Regions from separate parts of the Paenibacillus sp. MAHUQ-45 genome, predicted to be linked through region 4. Evidence: predicted binding sites of a transcription regulator. Region 4 holds the regulator's gene; each other region holds the start of a gene.
What was found. The regulator Rex, encoded in region 4, represses fermentation and respiration genes when NADH is low (regulators of the CRP and FNR family bind a similar motif). The targets are predictions, from matches to a motif close to TTGTGAAATATTTCACAA.
Positions count from the first base shown of each region.

Region 1 (5,285 bases), on a different contig from region 4:
CTGCTGAGCCGTGTCGATGCTTCCCTCGCAGAGATTAACTTTGATTTCTCGGACAAAAGGGCAGTCATCAACCACCTTGTTGACAGCCTTATTTTATCGCACCAGGTCTATAATGGATTTCATAAAGAACTGTCCATCATGCAACTTAGTGACTATGAAATCAACCGATTAATGGGTGAGCAATACGAAGTGGGCCGTCAGATTACACTCGGATATCTGCAGTTGGACAAGGAAGAGGTCAATGTCGAGGATGTAGAGGCTGCTGCTATAGTGGTCTTCGAATCAGTGAGCACGGTTGTAGATGCCATCGTCTATTCCAGCCAAAGCATTGCCTCGGAACGCCTGAAATCTGAGCTGGTCAATATGATTGCAAAGTATTTATACGATTAAATGTGGTCATTAAAACAAAAAGGATGCTCCCAGCCTGTAAATGGCCAGGAACATCCTATTTATTCTGAACTATTGTTTAACGATAATCCTTCCAGAAGTTATGCGGCTGCATATCTTTGGTAATAATCTCAAAGGAGTACCCTTCCTTCTTCAGCGTCTCCAGAATCTGTGGCAGCACCTTCAGTGTAGCCTTCTGGTCATGCATCAGAATGATCGGGTTGCTCTGTGATTTCTTCAAATTATGAACCTGGCTCATAACGGTGTTGTAGATTTTGGCGCTATTCTCCTTGTACTTCCAGTCGTCGGAGTCTACGTTCCAATCCCAGAGGTGATAGCCTTGAGTCAGCACTTTGTCTCTAAACGCATTGGTGAAATAAGGCTTGCTGCCGTAAGGCGGACGAATCAGTGAAGTACCCGTTCCAGTGATTTTCTTCAGGATAGCATTGTCATTGTTCATCTCACCAAGAGCAGCTGCCGGGGAAGCGTAGAACTTCTCCTTTACGTGCGTCATTCCATGCAGACCAAGGCCATGGCTTTCCTTCGCAGTACGCTTAACCTGTGCAGGATAGGTGTTCATTTTGGGACCCAGCATGAAGAATGTGGCCTTTACCTTATATTTGGCCAGGATATCAAGCAACTGAGTAGTGGTAGCCGATGGTCCATCGTCAAAGGTCATATATACTGTTGTTCCCGGCTTTCCTGAATGGTCAGGTGTAGCTGTTGGGGTCTGTGCACCAGTCCCTGTCTTCGGCTGCAGTTCCTTCTTATACTGATTAATAAATGCCGTATCACTCAGTTTGGCTGTACTGTTCTGTACTCTCAGTAAATATTGCTCCGGCACATAGGAAATAGTATAACCTAGCAGTGCTGAAATCCGTACTGGAACCATGAGCTTACCAGCACGCTCGAAGGTATCCATTGCGACCTTGCTTCCATTGTTCAGAGTAGCTGTAGTATGGTTATTCAGCAGCTTGAGCGAAGAGCCACTGGCAACCACACTGATTCCATCTGATAGTCCGTTCAGCGTCCAGCCCAATTCCTGCGCCAAATCGCGCAGCGGAACATAATAAGAATCTTTTACTGATACAGCCTCGATTCCGGTCAGTTTATCATTAACCCCTAGCTTCAGGGATTGCATGCCAGCGGCCTCACCTTCACGAACCCATCCCAAACTTACGAAAAATGCAATAAATAATAGCAACAACTTTTTAGTAGACACCGGCAGGATCTCCCTATCTATGTATATTTTCTATTACTGTACCATAGATACATAGAATGAAATTTGAGAGATTGTAACCAACCGCATAAAAAATTGTTACCAATTAGACACTATATCGGATTCATTATATTTTCATAAAAAATAACGCAACTTTCGTCGAATCCTGTCACAGCAATAAAAAAGCGGTTAAAAACCGCATATTTGGAGCAAAATAATTGTGGCGAAATTAGTAACATTAGTGAATTATTGAACAAATTTCGAACAATTAAAAATCTCCCTAAAGTAGCGTCACTACAGTGATCTATATCACACCTTAGAAACATTGTAACAAATCTAACACAAATATTTAACGATATCGCCATATTTGAGGACTTAAATAGGAAAAATGATAAAATATGTCTTTTGCAATCTACCCTCGGACTTCTTACTATATATAGAGGTTAATGATTTCGGCTAATGATAAGAATTATTGAAGGAAGGAGTTCAACATGAACAAAAAAGGGCCGTTATACGCTTTGTTCCTCAGCCTGATTCTCCTCCTGCCGGGTTGCAGTTCGCTAACTGTATTGAACCCGAAAGGTCCGGCTGCGAGAACGCTATCAGACACGATCATCCTCTCCATACTGGTGATGCTCGGTGTTCTGGCTGTTGTCTACATTTTATACGTCTTTGTCCTTGTGAAGTACCGCGCAAAGAAGAGCAACGAGGGGTACGTTCCACCGCATGAAGAGGGCAACAAATGGCTGGAGGCGGTTTGGATCGCCATTCCAATCGTCATCGTCACTATCCTCTCTGTAATCACAGTAAAATCCACCAGCGCTGTAGAAAATGTCCCTAAGGACTATAAAAATATTAAGCCGCTGGTCATCTATGCTTCCTCTTCCAACTGGAAATGGCATTTCAGCTATCCTGAAGAAGGTATCGAAACGGTGAATTACGTGAATATTCCTGTACACCGTCCGGTTGAATTCCGCCTGTATTCGTTCACTTCGATCTCAAGTTTCTGGATTCCACAGCTTGCGGGACAGAAATATGCGATGAACGACATGTTAACCCAGCTTAATCTAGTAGCTGATACGGCTGGCTCTTTTATCGGAAAGAACTCGAACTTTAACGGTAAAGGTTTTGCCCACATGGAATTCGAAGCTCTGGCTATGACAGAGAAAGAATATGATGGCTGGGTAAAAGATGTTAAAGAAACCGCACAGCCGCTGAAAGAGGATGAATTCAAGGATTTGCTGAAGACCGAATTTGTTGGACGCAAAACCTACTCTTCCACCCACTTAGACTTCAGTCCGCCGCCAGGCAATCATGGTGATCATATGAGCCATGACGGCATGGAAATGGATATGGATAACGGCAATATGGAGCATAAGGAGAACAAGAAAGTTCATCCATCTCCAGCGCCTTCTAGTGAGACCATATTTGACGGCAAACCTGATACGGAGGTTCAGCCAGTGCCAACCTCTTCGGAAGCCGAGAGTAAACACGAAGGACACCACTAGGCTTTATTGCCAGTGTGAATACCTGAAAGGAGTCATCCCTAATGGATTTGGAAAAGTTTAAGGTTCACGGTGGGGTCCTAATCTACGGAGCAATGGTCAGTATTGCGCTGGCCACGCTAGCGATTATCATTGGACTAACCGTTTTCAAAAAGTGGGGCTACCTGTGGCGTGAATGGTTGACTACAGTTGACCATAAGCGCATCGGGGTCATGTATATCCTGGCTGCCCTGCTGATGCTATTCCGCGGCGGTATCGACGCGATTATGATGCGTCTGCAGACCGCAGCGCCAGATATGAAATTTCTCGACGCACAGCACTATAACGAGGTCTTTACCACACACGGACTGATCATGATTCTCTTCATGGCCATGCCGTTTATCATCGGTCTGATGAACGTTATCGTACCGCTGCAAATCGGCGCAAGAGACGTGGCATTCCCGCGTCTGAACGCTGTCAGCTTCTGGCTCTTCTTCTTTGGAGCGATGCTGCTGAATATCTCCTTTGTTATCGGGGGATCACCGGATGCCGGCTGGTCCGCATACTTCCCACTCGCTAGCATTGAGTTCAGCCCAACGGTAGGTAACAACTACTACTCGCTCGCACTGCAGATTTCTGGTATCGGTACAATGCTAACAGGGGTCAACTTCATCGTGACTATCCTGAAGATGCGTGCCCCAGGCATGAAGTTGATGCGTATGCCAATGTTCACCTGGTCTGTTCTGATCACCAACGTTATCATCGTATTCGCCTTCCCGGTGCTTACGGTAGCACTGGCGCTGATGATGTTCGACCGGTTGTTCGGCTCTCAATTCTTTACGATGGCCAACGGCGGTATGGATATGCTATGGGCCAACCTCTTCTGGGTATGGGGACACCCTGAGGTATATATCGTTATATTGCCGGCCTTCGGTATTTATAGTGATATCATCTCAACCTTCTCCAAAAAGAACCTGTACGGATACACGTCCATGGTTGCAAGTATGGTCGTTATCTCGCTCCTGTCCTTCCTGGTATGGGCTCACCACTTCTATACCATGGGTCAAGGCGTAATGGTCAACAGTTTCTTCTCCATCACTACGATGGCGATTGCTGTACCGACAGGGGTTAAAATATTCAACTGGCTATTCACTCTCCGAAAAGGGCGAATAACCTTCACTACCCCGATGCTCTACACCCTGGCGTTTATTCCGATCTTTACGATCGGTGGGGTTACAGGCGTCATGCTGGCAATGGCCAGCGCCGACTATCAGTACCATAACACCATGTTCCTGGTGGCGCATTTCCACTACGTTCTGATTCCAGGTGCGGTCTTCGCCGTTATCGCAGGTTTCCACTACTGGTTCCCGAAAGTATTCGGCTTCCGTCTCAACGAACGTCTCGGTAAGCACGCCTTCTGGTGGATTATCATTTCCTTTAACGTCGCGTTCTTCCCACTGTTCATTCTTGGACTCATGGGTATGACCCGACGGATGTACACTTACTCAGCAGAGACGGGCTTTGGTCCGCTTAATATGCTCTCCTTTGCAGGAGCACTTGGTATGGCTATCGGATTTGTCATTCTGGTCTACAACATCTACTGGAGTACACGCTACATGCCGCGGGATACCAATGGTGACCCATGGGATGCTCGTACCCTGGAGTGGGCGACTAACAGCCCGATCCCAGCCTACAACTTTGCAGTTGTTCCTACCGTAACAGATCGTGATGCATTCTGGGTATCCAAGCAAGAGAACGTTCCTTTGTTCAAGGAACAAATCAAGAAGATTCATATGCCTAGTAATACAGGCAAGCCATTCATCCTTGGTGTAATCTTCTTCTTCTTCGGATTCTTCATGGTATTCAGCATGTGGGTTCCTGCGATTGTATCGGGAGTTGGGATTCTGCTTACGCTTTGTGCGATGTCTTTCGACAGAGACCACGGATTCTACATCCCTGAGAAGGAAATTATCGCTACTGAAAAGAAACTGCGGGGTGAGACTGTATGAAAATAGATGCGTCCAAGCCGCTTGAATATTCAACAGAAGAGAACAGTAACAAGATTTTCGGCTTCTGGGTCTTCCTGGGAGCGGAAATCGCCCTCTTCGCTACTTTGTTCACGGTTTACTTTGTACTTGTGAACCGCTTTGCTAGCGGTCCAAACGGCAGTGAGCTTTTTGAGATCGGTCCGGTGC
Region 1 is NZ_JBYUPV010000017.1:16,778-22,062, forward strand. Features, by position in the region: gene AC3Y23_RS26205 (TetR/AcrR family transcriptional regulator) at 1-390, shown strand, start outside; gene AC3Y23_RS26210 (polysaccharide deacetylase family protein) at 467-1,609, opposite strand; gene qoxA (cytochrome aa3 quinol oxidase subunit II) at 2,098-3,114, shown strand; gene qoxB (cytochrome aa3 quinol oxidase subunit I) at 3,156-5,099, shown strand; gene qoxC (cytochrome aa3 quinol oxidase subunit III) at 5,096-5,285, shown strand, end outside.
Region 1: qoxA (cytochrome aa3 quinol oxidase subunit II) is a predicted target of Rex. The motif match lies at 1,846-1,863, and genes of this name have one in related genera.

Region 2 (5,285 bases), on a different contig from region 4:
TACCCTGCTCTTTTACTATAAATCCACCCTCAGATAAGGTGAGCGCTACCGATAAGGATGCTGGAATAAGCAAACCGGAAGCTCCATATAGAAACAAATATACGATGCTGCTTTTGGCCCCGTAATTCTCAAAAGCATAGAACGACCCGCGAATCGCAAGCAGAATCACAGCAATGCTTCCCGGAACAAGCAACGCAGAACCATAGTAGTAGGCAGTATCAGGGAAAAAACCAACAATGCCTATATAGAAAAAGACAAAGAAGACATTCGTAATCTCCCAGACAGGGGATAAATAACGTGAAATCAGACGATTAATTAAGTGGTCCTGCTTGGTCAGGCGAGCATAGAAAGCAAAGAATCCTGCTCCAAAATCAATAGAAGCTACTATTAAATAGCCATACAAGAACAGCCAGAGCACCGAGATCCCAATCAATTCATAATTCATTACGCGTGCTCCCCTTCTTCAGTAGTCGGATTACGCTTAGTCTTGGCCCACTTCTCCATCTCGACTTCTGCCGGATTATTGTTAAACAAGCGTCTTAACACAACAACACACATGGTCCCTAGTACGATGTAAAGAAGCAAGAAGAAGAAAAATAAAATCCTCACACTCGGCGAAGAGGTCGCTGCTTCATCTACGCGCATATATCCCCGGATGATCCAGGGCTGCCGCCCCATCTCGGCATAAAACCAACCTAACTCGACGCCCATAAAAGCGAGCGGTGCACCCAGTGCAACTATTCGAAGCAGCCACTTGTTGAACTCATGACGTTTTTTCAAGAATGCAAAGAAAAAATAAAGCAGGGAAATACCCAATAGCGCAAATCCGATTCCGGCCATGGAATCAAAGAAGTAATGAATGAGCAACGGAGGCCATTCCGCTTCCGGGAATTGATCAAGACCTGTAACCGTCGCATTAAAGTCGCCAAAAGCCAGGAAGCTAAGGAATTTGGGGAGATGAAGTGCACCTATGACTTCATGCTCAGCGTTAAGGAAACCTAATAAAATCAAATCTGCGCCCTTTTCAGTTTTGAAATGCCATTCCCCGGCAGCCAGCTTTTCCGGTTGATGCTCTGCCAAAAATTTAGCCGAGATATCTCCTGCTAATGTATTGAACAAGCTGAACAGCAAAACAACCCACATCATAAGTTTCAAGGCTTTTCGATGGTAGTCCGTTACACCTTTTCTCAGCATCGTAAAAGCAGCAATTCCCGCTAAGAGAGCAGCTCCTGTCAAATAAGCTGAACTTAATACATGAGAAACCTTAGAAAATGTTGCAGCGTTCAACATGGCTTGTATCGGATTGACAGCTGTGAATTGGCCGGCATTCATTACAAAGCCTTGGGGCTGATTCATGAATCCGTTTACTGTTGTGATAAACACAGCGGACATGCCCGCCCCCAAGACAATTGGGATTGTCAGTAAACAATGAATATACGGGTTTTTGAAGCGATCCCATGTATACAAGTAGATTCCTAGAAAGATAGCCTCAAAAAAGAAAGCGAACACCTCTAAAAATAACGGGAGTGCGATGACATTCCCCGCCATTTTCATAAAATTCGGCCATACTAACGCTAGTTGTAATGAAATCGCGGTGCCTGTCACGACACCTACTGCTACGGAAATAATAAATCCTCGTGACCACCTCTTGGCCATCAGTGTATAGTGAGGATCTTGCTTGCGGATACCAATGAACTCAGCAATGGCAATCATTAGCGGTATACCTACGCCAAGTGTTGCGAAAATAGCATGGAATCCCAGGGTCATCCCTGTCACCAGTTTGCTCCAGAGTACCGTATCTACTCCCATACGCTAATGCCTCCCTTCTAACTCTATTGAGATATTAAATACCAGAATTACTCTACTCAGCGTCTCCGTTTTGTTTTATTCATAAACCTCTTATGCTACTCGTTATGAGCTAAAAGAGATTTTTTTCACAAGTTAGACAAAAAGCTTAATGTATTATTACGAATCCTGATATTTAAAATTATTATATCTTCGACTTGAATCAATTCAATTGCGGTCACGACTTCGTCTTTAAACGTTCAAGAAAGGATCAACTCTTTCTGACAACTACGTGAATATCATAGAAATAAACCAAACGAGCTATTGATTGTTGCCTATTGTACTGGTAAGACTTCTGAATAAAGCAAATCCCCCGCAAGAAGTCACTCGATCCAAGTGTCTTTCTTACGGGGGATTATTTTTATTAATTAAATGGAAGGAACATGATATACATATCCGACAAAACACCGTCTTTTAGGCGAAAACCTTTGGGAATTGTGCCTATAGTCTGAAATCCTACCTTCTGATATGTGTGAATTGCCCCGATGTTTCCCGCAACAACCGCATTAAATTGCATTCCGCTAAAACCTAATTCTCTTGCTTGTTCAACTGATTTTTTCACCAGCGGTTCAGCTAATTTCTTACCACGGTACTCTTCTGAGATCGCATAGCTGGCATTAGCAATATGGCTGCATCTACCTATATTATTCGGATGCAAAGTATAATAACCAGCTAATTTATCATCTACTAGAATACATGTAACGCCAGACTGATCCTTCAGCATATCCTCAAATTCTGACTCTGTATAAAGATCTTCGCCAGGAAAAGCAACACCGTCTACTAAAATATCATTCCAGATATCGACCATTAACCCAATGTCATCCTTCTTATAAGATTGGAAAGTAATGTTCATTTTGTGCTCCTTTATTTTGGTATATCTTAAAACTTACAATATAATAATAACAACGCAGAACATTAATTAACTTCAAATATCTCATCTTTTTATATAGATATTTAATCATTTTCGAGGAGTAGCCATGAATAAAGAATTACATGAAAACAATCGATATCAAGATAATCTATTCCCGTTCGAAATGTATACAGTTACTCGATTTAAGTGCATTCCTCATGGGAGGGGATTTAATGATCTTCATTGGCACGAAGAATTACAGTTTACTTTAGTCACAAGTGGACGGATAACCATCCAAATAAACGGCAATAACTACACACTCTGTTCAGGAGATGCGATTTTTATTAACAAAGGTTTGCTTCACGTAACTACGGATATTTCTGACGATGGAGAATATGTAAGCTTTAACTTTCCCGAAAAACTCCTTTGCTTTTTTTCTGATAGTCGTATGGAATATAACTATGTTCAGCCATATACAAACTCATTCGTATTTCCAACGGTTGTACTAAGCAAAAATGTGGGTTGGCAAGCAGATATTTTAAATGTTTTGCGGAATTTAAAACGAATCCATAATGAGGCACGATATTTCGGTTGGGAGTATGAAGTTTCAAACTTGTTAACTTGTATATGGTTTAAGCTAATAAGTAACGTTATTTTGCAAAAGGATAAATTGCATAATAAAACTCTGATACAACAGCAAGAACGTATCCAATTATTAATATCTTATATCCACCAAAATTTCTCCAATAATATTAATTTAGCGGATATCGCAAAAGCCGCAAACATTAGCCTTGCAGAATGTAATAGATGTTTTCGTAAAGTGGTTCATACAACCCCGTATAATTATCTGATTGAATACCGTATTAAACGTAGTTTAGACCTGCTAAAATCAACGAACTTAACTATTACTGACATAGCTACCCGTGTTGGTTTTAATCACGTTAACCACTTCATACAATCTTTTAAAAGAAACCAAGGAGTTACTCCAAAAGAATATAGAAATTCAATTTGAGCTACAACAACATCCCCCGGCTTCAGCGGCAAGAACATGATCCAGTCAGATTCTCTAGCAAATCAATGATTGGAAGAATAGCTTGATGAAGAAAAAAAGAGGCAATTCCGGCTGGTCAGCCAGGAATCGCCTCTTTTACAGTTATAGAACGCTCTTTCTTACAGGTAAATCTCTACGACATTGCCCTCAGCTTTGCTGAACTGGTCATAGTCTTTACGCTCGATGCGAACACCTCCGCTGCGGTAGCGGTTGTGGTTGTCTTTGGTAGCAACATCATTACCATTCACAGTAACGCGCGTGATTTCTCCACCCGTCAGATGATAGATAAAGTCCACCTTCGCTCCAGCGAATTCAAAAGCTAACTTCAGACCGTCAAGCGAGTCCGGCAGAACCGGATCGAGGATCAGATCTCCGCCCTCTTGGCGGATACCAAGTGCGTTGGAGATAAGCTGGTTCATATAGATCCCAGGACCGCTAGAATAGATTCTCCAGCCGCCTTTTACCTGAACATCACCGGTACGCAGCTTGCCAAAGCCTTCTTGCGCTTCGTAACGAGTATTGAATTTACCGTCCGAACTACTGAAGTAAGAGTTCGCTTGGCGCAATTCAGCATTCGGCACTACATCACGGATACCGATCGGGTTGATGGCAGCCAGTCCACTCCAGACCTGATCATTCTTGCCCAGCTTGGCCATTGCTTCCACATAGCGGATATGTGCATGCACATACTGAAGTCCGATTTCGCGGCCGAAATTCGAAGCCTGCTCTGCACGTTTGAAATGCTTGCTAACGCCGCCGACATATTGAGCCGGACGGTTCATCAACCGCACACCGTCAGGACAGAACAATTTATCTTGAATCACTGCATAGTGGGCTTCAGCCTGTTCAGGCGTCAGCAGCTCACTGATCATGCTGCGTGTCATCGGCAAGAGACGATATTGAATACCTGTCTCGGTATCGCTTGGATGTACCATCAGCTTCACTTGTTCCGGGTCTTCCATGTAGAGGAAGCCAGGGATAACTTCGGATTGCAGCATATGCGTGTTGAAATCCTCACGGATGCCTTCTGCCAGTTTGCCAAGCTCCTGTGCTGTTTCAGGCTCAACAGTCTCCAGCACTTTGGAGAAGCGGCTGAGCGTCTGATAGGTCAAGGCAACCGTCCAACTGCTCACCATATATTGCTTGAGCTGCGGGTTCGCAGGCTGCAATGTATCATCCCAGTCCCCGTCTCCGTAGGAGGATAGATGAGTATCATGCAGGAAATGACTTTGGATATAGCCGATCTCCTTACGGGCATGATCCAGCAGGCTTGCGGTCTCCTCTGTGAAGTCGAAGCTGTGCTTACGAGTGTATGGCAGCTGCTCCTGCAGGATTCCATAATCACGAGTTACCGCCAGGTAATCGCCCAGTACTTTGAGCGGCCAAACGATAATGTCGCCATGGCTCTCTTCCTGTTGAATCTTCGTGTACTTATCGAACATGAACCATTGTGGCCAGTTGCCATCATCCTCATATTGGTGAGCGAAGATGGTCAGGATGATCTCACGAACCTGTTCATACTTATGCGTAGCCATGAAG
Region 2 is NZ_JBYUPV010000006.1:295,570-300,854, reverse strand. Features, by position in the region: gene AC3Y23_RS15720 (cytochrome d ubiquinol oxidase subunit II) at 1-445, opposite strand, end outside; gene AC3Y23_RS15715 (cytochrome ubiquinol oxidase subunit I) at 445-1,809, opposite strand; gene AC3Y23_RS15710 (GNAT family N-acetyltransferase) at 2,210-2,698, opposite strand; gene AC3Y23_RS15705 (AraC family transcriptional regulator) at 2,823-3,707, shown strand; gene AC3Y23_RS15700 (GH36-type glycosyl hydrolase domain-containing protein) at 3,866-5,285, opposite strand, start outside.
Region 2: AC3Y23_RS15715 (cytochrome ubiquinol oxidase subunit I) is a predicted target of Rex. The motif match lies at 1,923-1,940, and genes of this name have one in related genera.

Region 3 (5,285 bases), on a different contig from region 4:
CAGCAGGAATGGCGGAAGGAAGCTACCAAGGAAGATGCAGACATCCCAAGTTTTTTTCCAGGCCAGGGAATCGCGCTTGCCCCTGAATTCAAATGCTACACCCCGAGCGATCAGCGCCAACAGCGCGAACACAAAGGGAATATAGAATCCACTGAACAGCGTCGCATACCAGTTCGGAAAGGCCGCGAACATCGCGCCCGCACCAGTCAACAACCATACTTCATTGGCATCCCAGAATGGCCCGATCGAGTTGATCAGCACCCGGCGTTCCGTATCATTCTTGGCCAGGAACTGTGTTTCCATTCCTACGCCAAAGTCAAAACCCTCCAGGAAGAAGAACCCGATGAACAGAACCGCAATCAATACAAACCACAATTCATTAAGAGAAAGCATGGGATCCCTCCTTGTTATATGGATCATGCGAATCGCCGTGATCGTTATCCATCGCATAAGGACCTTTTTTGATAACTTTGATGAACAAGCCGACCAGTACCAGACCCAGAATTAAATAGATTGTTGTAAAAGAAATCACTGAGAACAGTACCTGTCCGCTAGTAATATTAGGCGACACACTGTCTTTGGTCTGCATCAAGCCAAATACGGTCCACGGCTGACGACCAAATTCGGTCATGATCCAGCCCGCTGTATTAGCGATTGGTGGAAGCAATAGTCCCCATAACATGAAGCGCATGAACCAGGTGTTCGGACGATCCATCTTTTTACGCCAAATCAAGTACATTGCATACAGACCAAGCACCATCATTAGCGTACCCGCAGCGACCATGATCCGGAAGCTCCAGAAGGTAGTCCGTACCGGAGGGATATAATCCCCAGGTCCATACTGCTGTTCATATTCTGCCTGCAATTGGTTCATCCCTTTAACTTCACCGGAGAACTTACTGTAAGACAGGAAGCTAAGCAAGTATGGGATTTTGAATTCACCACTGTTGGTCTTGTTCGTAGGGTCAATACTCGCCCACACCGTCCAAGGTGCAGGATCGCCGCTATCACCCCATAGTCCTTCAGAAGCCGCCATCTTCATCGGCTGAGTCTCTACCAGGTATTGTGCCTGGGCATGTCCTGCCACTGCTACACCCACAGAAGAGATAATGCCGACAATCGCCGCAATTTGGAAAGATTTCTTAAAGAAAGATACTTCCTGTTTCTTCAGCAGCTTGTAGGCACTGATACCCGTTACAAGGAACGCGCCTGTAGCGTAGGCCGCCAGCACCGTATGTGGGAACTCCACCAGCAATTGTCCGTTCGTAATGAGAGCGAAGATGTCATTCATTTCTGCACGCCCATTGTTGATCTCGAAGCCCACCGGATGCTGCATGAAAGAGTTCGCCGCTAAGATCCAGAAGGCTGACAGCATCGTACCGAGCGCAACCATCCAGATGGAGAGCAGATGCACCTTCTTAGAGACTTTGTCCCAACCGAAGATCCACAGCCCGATAAATGTAGACTCCAGAAAAAAGGCCAGAAGAGCTTCCACGGCCAGTGGTGCACCGAACACGTCACCGACGAATCGTGAATAATCTGACCAGTTCATCCCGAACTGGAACTCCTGCAGAATACCTGTAACTACCCCGACCGCAAAATTTATGAGGAACAGCTTTCCCCAGAATTGCGCCATTCTCTTGTACTCTTCATCGCCTTTTCTTACATACATAGTCTCCATGATCGCAATCAAAAGCGCTAGCCCAATAGACACTGGCACAAAGAAATAGTGAAAAATTGTCGTCGACGCAAATTGAATACGTGACAGCATGATTGTATCCATATTTCTCCCCTTCCCTTTCCCTTATCAATACGTCTATTTTGTCAAAAATTTTAAGGGTAACGTGTGATGTAAATCACATTATACGCTCTAATTTAGCTATAAAAATATAAATTTTGTGACAAATATCACAAAGTAGTGACAAGAAAGCAAAAAAAATAAGACGGTTTAACCGTCTTGGAGTTTGTGCGTTATTCTATACTAGGCTTGGCTCATAAAGGCGCCCGTCACGTAATGGAAATACCTTTCTTCAGCGACTTTAGATCACCGTTGGAATTGAGCAGCAGCGGCAGCATCTTCATACTGCGGACCATCGGAGCGTTGCAGAGACGACAAGAAGGTACAGTGTCAAAAGCAAAATTGTCCCTCATCCATCCATTGCACCCCTCGTTCGTACAGGCCCAAATCGCGGTATTCTCTTCCGGGATTTCCTCCACGGGTTTCTTCCGGTAGTTCATTGCCGTTCCTCCTTCCTTTATGCCACAAGTGGATTAACGATACATGATACCCCAAAATGTTAAGATTTATGCTTACACCTCTATAATAATAAGAAAAGCCCCAATACGGAGCCTTTACATAGGTGTTGAATTCTGTTAAAAAAAGACCGTCCCAACTTTCAACAAGCGGGGACGGTATCTTCTATTATTACAGTTTTACAACGTTTTCGGCTTGTGGACCACGGTTGCCTTGAACAACGTTGAATTCAACGCGTTGGCCTTCGTCCAAAGTTTTGAAGCCTTCGCCAGTGATCGCACTGAAGTGTACGAATACGTCGCTACCGCCTTCAACTTCGATAAATCCGAATCCTTTTTCAGCGTTGAACCATTTAACTGTACCTGTTTGCATGTGTGTAACCTCCACAAATTTAAATTAATATGTTCTTTTTATCTTCAAACAAAGAAAAAATTCACACATTGAAAAAGGTTGTATATTACTTAAATTGACAGCCCTTTTCAACGCGAGAATTAGGTATCAAATGTATGATTGTTTTCATAGTACCACACCTGCGGAGTAAAGGCAAGCTGACCCATCCGAATATCTCCGTTTTTTCCCACAAAAGGCTGACTTCCCAATGTAAGGGCTGTCAGCCTGTCTGGTCATGACTGCTGTATCATTATATACCATTTCTGAAGGTTTTATTCCTCAGGTTTCTCCAAAAGTTTTACCGAGACCTGCTTCAGAACCCCATTTCTGTAAAAAGTGATCTGCAATTCGTCACCGATCTTGGTGTGATTATACAAATACTTCCGCAGTGAAAGGGTAGAAGTAATCGGCTCTCCGTCAAATTTTGTGATAACGTCATTGAACTGGAGGCCCGCAACCTTTGCCGGTCCAACAGCATCGAGTACAACTACACCATCTTTAACCGCCGCAGGCAGGTTCAGTTCCTTGCGTTGATCTTCAGCCAGCGGGACATATGGATTGTTCAGATCCACAGTGTAGACACCGAGATAGGATCGTGCGATTTTCCCCTTGCTGGTTAGCTCCTCCGCCGTCTCCATAACATGATTGGCCGGGATGGCAAAGCCAAGCCCTTCTACACCAGTATCCGAAATTTTCATCGTATTGATCCCGATTACCTTGCCGTTGAGATCTACCAGCGCACCACCACTATTGCCTTCATTGATAGCCGCATCGGTCTGGATGACCTCCTGCTCCCAGTCGTATACACCATCCTGGTTGAGAGAGACCGGAATCTTCCGCTCCGTGTAACTTACAATGCCAGAAGTCAGCGTGTCACCAAGACCAAGCGGATTGCCAATGGCTATGACGGTCTCTCCAAGACGCAGCTTGGAGGAATCGCCAATCTGGGCCACGGTGTTGATTCCCTTGGCGTCAATGGACAACACAGCAATATCGCTTACCTTATCTGCGCCGACCAGTTCGGCTCTGCGGGTCTCCCCAGCCACCGTAACAATCTCCAGCTTGCCTGCTCCCTGAACGACATGGTTATTGGTAATGATGTAGGCCTTATTCGTATCTTTCTTATAAATAACTCCGGAGCCCAGTGAGGACTGATCCAGAATATTCTGTTCCTTGTTATCTTCCTTGTGGTTAACGATACTTACTACGGCAGGACGGACCATCGCCGCCGCCTGAATAATACGATCATAAGGATCGCCACTGCTCGGCGTCACGTTCTCAATGACGGTTGAGCTTTTTGCTCGCTCCGGCGCCCATTGCCCGGTCACCAGGCTGAACAGCAATACTGCTACCACCGCACTGATTACGGAGCTAACTGCAGAGATCTGCCATGTTGAGAGACTACGGCGCGATCTGCTAGTACGCCACCCGCGTGAAAAGCCTTTGGATTTGTCCTGTTCTCTGCTCCGCCGTGGTACCTTCGTTGAATAAAAATCATCATCAAACAATCCCAACTGTAATCCTCTCCCCTCTATTGCTACTGCATTCATACCTGAACGCCAAGCAACACCCGAACGGCTTCGTACTCTTTCAAGACTCCAAAGAGTGCCAAAAGGTTTCACTTTATCCATTCACCCAAATAGGCGGATTCCAAGCGTAGGGGTCTCATATTCTTTCAATCAGGGAATATTTTACGACTTAAAAGACTACAATAGTAGAAAGCTCCAATTGTCACTTACGCCTAAACGCTCTGTATTGATTGTATCACAGGCGGGCACGCTTTCGCGGCTTTTCCGCCGTAATTATTCTGCACATTTTTCCCAAACCCCTATCTCATCCCCAAAGGAAGTGCAAAGAAATGGAATCCTCTTCACTAAACATGGATTTGGTGCAATTTATCGGTAAGCTTGGTGATTTGAAGGATGAGCATTACCATATGACACATGCCCTCAGTGCCGTCATCGAGCTGTTGATCGACAAGGGCCTGATCACTCGTCAGGAACTGGAACACAAGACATCCGAACTGGACCAGCTTATGGCTGGCTCACCGTATCCCATGGCGTAGGGCGGTCATAATAAGTCTCGCATAGTTTAAATTCGCTGTCTTTGTAGAAGCAACCCCGGTCCTCCATGGCGCCGCGCACAGACATCTTCGCTAGATCCATCATATTATGATCCAGGCTCAAGTGCGCCAGATAGGTGCGTTTCGTCCGCCCCGTCAGGATCTCACTCAGGGCTGCGCCCGCAGCTTCGTTGGAGAGATGGCCCATGTCGCCGAGAATACGGCGTTTGGTGTTCCAAGGGTAGCGTCCCATCCGCAGCATCTCGATATCATGGTTAGCCTCTAGCACCAGCACATCGGAATCGGCAATCGCCATCCTTACCTTATCGCTGACATACCCCAGGTCTGTAGCTACGCACAGCTTCTCTTTGCCATCATAAAAGTTGTAGCCCACCGGCTCTGCGGCATCATGGGAGATTGCGAACGACTCCACACGCAGACTGCCGAAATCCCTCTGCTGTCCGGTCTCCATAATCACGCGATGATGGTCCGGTATTTTCCCGATGCCCTTCTCGATGGCTCTCCAGGTATTGGTGTTGGCGTAGATGGGCAGCTCATATTTACGGGCCATAGCCCCGA
Region 3 is NZ_JBYUPV010000004.1:51,968-57,252, reverse strand. Features, by position in the region: gene cydB (cytochrome d ubiquinol oxidase subunit II) at 1-393, opposite strand, end outside; gene AC3Y23_RS11130 (cytochrome ubiquinol oxidase subunit I) at 380-1,783, opposite strand; gene AC3Y23_RS11125 (cold-shock protein) at 2,008-2,238, opposite strand; gene AC3Y23_RS11120 (cold-shock protein) at 2,426-2,626, opposite strand; gene AC3Y23_RS11115 (S1C family serine protease) at 2,917-4,158, opposite strand; gene AC3Y23_RS11110 (hypothetical protein) at 4,503-4,709, shown strand; gene AC3Y23_RS11105 (MBL fold metallo-hydrolase) at 4,678-5,285, opposite strand, start outside.
Region 3: AC3Y23_RS11130 (cytochrome ubiquinol oxidase subunit I) is a predicted target of Rex. The motif match lies at 1,897-1,914, and genes of this name have one in related genera.

Region 4 (5,285 bases):
ATAACCGACAGTGACGTGGCGGATGCGCCTGAGCTGGATGAGATGATGATGGAGCTTGTGCCTTTACTGGACGATGTGGTCCTGGTAGGGCATAATGTCGCCTTCGACTTCCATTTTTTACAAAATGCTTTGGATCGATGCGGATATTTGCCATTTCAAGGCCGGATTCTGGATACGATCGATTTTCTGAAAATTTGCTTTCCTTCGCTGACGACTTATCAGCTGGGGGCCGTCAGCAACCATTTCGGCATTACGCATGAACGGCCGCATCAGGCCGATAGCGATGCCTTGGCTACTGCACTAGTACTGCTTCAATGTCTGGAGGAGCTGTACAGCCTGCCGCTGCTAACGATACAACGGCTAAGTGAGTTGTTCGCCGCTGAAGACAGCGATCTCGGTTGGTTTTTCGATGGGCTGCTGCGGGAGCGGGAGATGGAGACTTTTCAGCCGGAAAGTGATTTAACTTTTTATCGACAGCTTGCCCTTAAGGTAGGCGACTGGACAGAGCTTGAGCCTCCGCGAGACGAGCATGGGGTTAATCCGCTGCATTCATTATCTTTTTCCGATTATATGGATGAAGTAAGACAACGGCTCAAGGACAGATTGCCCCATTATGAGAGCCGGGAAGCCCAGGATATTATGTTTAACGAGGTTATAACCGCACTTTCTGAGGACAAGCACCTGCTGATTGAAGCAGGGACGGGAACCGGTAAGTCGCTGGGTTATCTGCTCCCGGCAATTTATCAGAGCGTTCGTAGCAGTCAGAAGGTCATGGTCAGCACTCATACCATTAATTTGCAAGACCAATTACGGGAGCGCGATATTCCGCTGCTGACCGAAGTTGTTCCATTTCCGTTCAAGGCTGCTATCTTCAAAGGAAGAGGGCATTATTTGTGTCTGCGCAAGTTTGAACATAAAATAAATAAAAGGGACTTTGCCAATCCGAGGGAAGATGCCATCATTGCCGCACAGATGATTGTGTGGCTGGCGCAGAGCGAATCCGGGGATGACGAGGAATTGAACCTCGGTGGACGCGGCGGAGATTTCTGGGAGACGGTAGCGAGCGATACCGATTCTTGCCTGGGCCGATCCTGCCCTTGGTTCCGTAAGTGTTATTACCACCGGGCTAAGCATGAAGCCGGCATAGCGGACGTAGTCATTACGAACCATTCCAAGCTGTTCGCGGATGTCAAAGCTGGACATCAACTGCTGCCAGCCTATGAGCATCTGGTCATCGATGAGGCCCACCATCTGGAGGATGTAGCCGGAAAGCATCTCGGGATGCACATGAAGCATTTTACGGTGTCACATACTCTTGGTAGGCTCTACAAGGACAGCCGTAATGGACAGCTGCCAGCTCTGCGTCAAATCCTGCAAACTGCGGGTAGCGAGCAGGCTTCGGAATGGAGCAGCATCATTGACAGGCTATATCCGGACTTGCTTACGGTGAAGGAGACATGGGACGTCCTGAGTGAGAAGCTGTACACTCTTCTGCCGGAGCGCAGTGATGCGGCCGCAGGGGAGGCAGGACAGCTGGTGCTTCGTCTCTTGCCGGGAAGCAAGCCGAAGGACTGGGAAGAGCTGGCGGCGCTGGAGAATACAATGCACCTGAGCCTCAGTGATGTCATCCGCAAAGGAGAGAAGATGCTGAGCGAGATGCGCGAACAGGACGGTCAGTCCAGCTCGGACAGTCTGGTAACCGATCTCGGCGGTCTCTTCAAGGATCTGAGTGCCATTCGTGAACAGGTTCGCTTCTTTATGAGTCTGAACGACGTGAATGTTGTGTACTGGCTGGAAGCCAGCAGCAATTATCGCAGCAAGTCCCTGCAGCTCTATGCGGTGCCTGTCGATGTCAGCGCCCAGCTCAAGGAGCTGTTCTTCGATAAGAAGAACAGCATTGTGCTGACCTCAGCCACCTTGTCGGTCGATAAATCATTTCAATTCATGATTGACAATCTGGGGCTCGGTGAGGCAGCGGAGCAGGGACGCCTGATGACCTCTCTGCTGCCCTCGCCGTTCAAGTACCGTGAACAGGCCCTGCTGGTCATTCCGCGCGACTTCCCGAGCGTTAAGGGCAGCATAGGCGATGCACGCTTTGTGGACACGCTGGTGCAATCTCTCGCGGAGGCAGCGGTGACCACACGCGGACGAATGCTGGTGCTGTTCACCTCTTACCGCATGCTGCGCCAGGTCTATGATCCCCTGAAGGAAGCTCTGGCTTCACAGGATATCAGCGTACTGGGGCAGGGAGTGGAGGGCGGAAGCCGCAGCAAGCTGATCCGTCGATTTCAGGACAGCAGCGCTGCAGTGCTGCTTGGTACAAGCAGCTTCTGGGAAGGCGTAGACATTCCCGGCGATGCGTTAACTTGCCTGGCCATCGTCAGGCTGCCGTTTCAGCCGCCGAATCATCCGCTGGCGGAGGCCAAGGCTGAACTGCTTCAAGCGCAGAAGAAGAACCCGTTCATGAAGCTCTCCGTGCCGCAGGCGGTCATCCGCTTCAAGCAGGGCTTCGGTCGTCTCGTTCGGACGGCACAAGACCGGGGAATCGTTATTGTTTATGATACCAGGGTTATTGAGTCCTATTACGGTAAATATTTTCTGTATTCGCTGCCTGGTCCCAAGATGGAGCATATGAAGACTGAGCAGATGGTTCCCCGAATTGCAGAATGGCTGGAGGAAGGAGGCATTTAATGCCTCTTTCATTCAGTCTATAATGCGTTATTTTTCAACAATCGGATTAATCTATATTTACCATCATTCGGAAAATATAGGGCGAGAAAATGCTGTTCGTTGGGGAGACCAGGTTATTTTCCATTGGTTCAAGAAGGATGGTATAAGGGATGAATGGACTTGCGCCCTAAAGCCCTAACTTCATAGCGCCTCATCTTTTGTTTGAATTTTAATTTAACTTAATCTAGGAGGAGAAAACATGAAATCGGATAAAATCTCGGAGGCGGTGGTACGCAGACTTCCAGTATACCTGCGGTTCCTCAACGATCTCCAAAAACGTGAAATCTCGACAGTTTCTTCTCAAGAACTTGGTCAGAAGCTAGATCTTAACCCGGCCCAGATCCGCAAGGATCTGGCTTATTTTGGCGACTTCGGCCGTAAAGGCATCGGTTATGATGTGTCTTATCTCATTGAGAAGATCCGTCATATCCTGAAACTGGATCAGCAAATTAACGTGGCTTTGGTAGGCGCCGGTAATCTTGGACATGCTTTGTCCAACTACAATGCTTACTTGAAGGACACGATGAAAATAACCGCCATTTTTGATTCGTATGAGCCCAAGGTAGGGCAGAAAATCAACTCGCTCACGGTACAGCCGATGAAGGAACTGGGCAGCACTATTCGTGAGCAGGGCATCCGTATCGGCATTATTACCGTACCGGATACCGAAGCGCAGAATGTAGCAGATATTCTGGTGGAATCCGGGATTGAAGCGATTTTGAACTTTGCACCTGTGATTCTGAAAACACCATCCCAGATCCGAGTCCATGCAGCGGACTTTACAACGGATTTGCAAAGCCTTGCTTATTATTTGCAGGATGGAAAGGAAGAGCTTGGGCATGAGCAGCAGTAAGATTCTGATCCGTAACGGGAGATTTCTTGTGCCTGGGGCTCCTCTTTCTGTGTTGAACGGCTATATGATCATAGAGGATGATCTCATCACATACATAGGTGAAGAAGAGCCGTGTCTTGAAGAAGAGGTGCAGGTGATCGATGGTAACCGCTTGCTGTTCATGCCTGGTCTGGTGAATACCCATGGCCATGCGGCGATGTCGCTGCTGCGCGGCTATGGCGATGACCGAACTCTTCAGGTCTGGCTGCAGGAGAAAATGTGGCCGATGGAGGGCAAGTTTACCCCGGACGATATCTACTGGGGAAGCTCGCTGGCTATCTTGGAAATGATGAAGGGTGGCACGACGACCTTTCTTGACATGTATGACAAAATGGATCGGGTGGCTGAGATCACGCAGCAGTCCGGCATGCGCGGGGTGCTGACACGAGGGGTTATCGGCTTATGTCCGCCAGAGGTACAGGATGCGAAGCTGGCTGATGCTGTCCAGTTCGCCCGTGATTGGAATGGCAAGGCAGACGGCAGAATTACAACGATGCTGTCGCCGCATTCCCCGTATACGTGTCCGCCGGAATTTATAGTCAAGTTCGTGCAGGCTGCCCATGACCTGGATCTACCGCTGCATACGCATATGTCGGAGACGAAGCGGGAAGTGGAGCAGAATGTTGAGGATTATGGACTGCGCCCTGTTGCACACTTGGAACAGCTGGGAATGTTCACACGACCGTCTCTGGTCGCGCATGGCGTGCATTTGAATGACGAGGAGATCGGTATTCTGGCCCGTCACCATGTCGGCGTCTCCCACAACCCTGGGAGCAACCTGAAGCTGGCCAGCGGCATTGCCCGGGTTATCGATCTGCTGAATGCAGGCGTTACTGTATCACTGGGTACGGACAGTGCAGCCAGCAACAATAATCTGGATTTGTTCGAAGAGATGCGTTTGGCAGCGCTCATTCATAAGGGCTTCAGCGGAGACCCAACAGCTGTTCCGGCTGCAGAGGCCCTGCGGATGGCAACGGAGTACGGTGCGAAATCACTCTTCCTGAATAGCGTGGGCAAGCTTGCCCCAGGCATGAAAGCAGACTTCATTGCCATTGATATCGATCAGCCGCATTTGCTGCCGCATACGGACCTGATTTCACATGCGGTATACTCAGCCAGTGCCAAAGACGTGCTCCATGTCTGGGTGAACGGACAGCAGATTGTAAAGAACGGAGAATGCCTGACGCTGGATGAAGAAGCTATTCGTCGTAAGGCGCAGGAAGCTTTTGTAGGCCTGTTGAATCGGTAGGCAAGGATCGGCAGAACCGCCGTGGAACATGTAGAAAGGAAGCTGTAACTTGAAAAAGAGGAAAAAATGGATCCTGCTAGGAGTGGCACTGTTTCTGCTCCTGCTGCTTGGCCTAAGCCAGTTCTATGCTTTTATCATGAAGGACCAATGGAAAGAACGGGATGCAGCCAAGGAGGTTGCCCTAAGTCGAGCAGGCTTAACTCAAGTAGAGAAGGCCCAGAAATCGGTCTGGGACGAAAACTCGTTGTATTGGGTGCTAACAGGGAAAAATGAGGCGGGTACCGAACTGATGGTGTGGGTCCGCTTTACAACGGACGGTAAGGTTGCTGAAGGCGACAACGTGGTATTCAGCGAAGAACTGAGCAAGGGCACATCGGAGGCAAAAATCAGGTCCATCATCAGCGCACAGCTTCC
Region 4 is NZ_JBYUPV010000002.1:80,251-85,535, forward strand. Features, by position in the region: gene dinG (ATP-dependent DNA helicase DinG) at 1-2,691, shown strand, start outside; gene AC3Y23_RS04140 (redox-sensing transcriptional repressor Rex) at 2,930-3,583, shown strand; gene AC3Y23_RS04145 (amidohydrolase) at 3,570-4,871, shown strand; gene AC3Y23_RS04150 (cell wall elongation regulator TseB-like domain-containing protein) at 4,921-5,285, shown strand, end outside.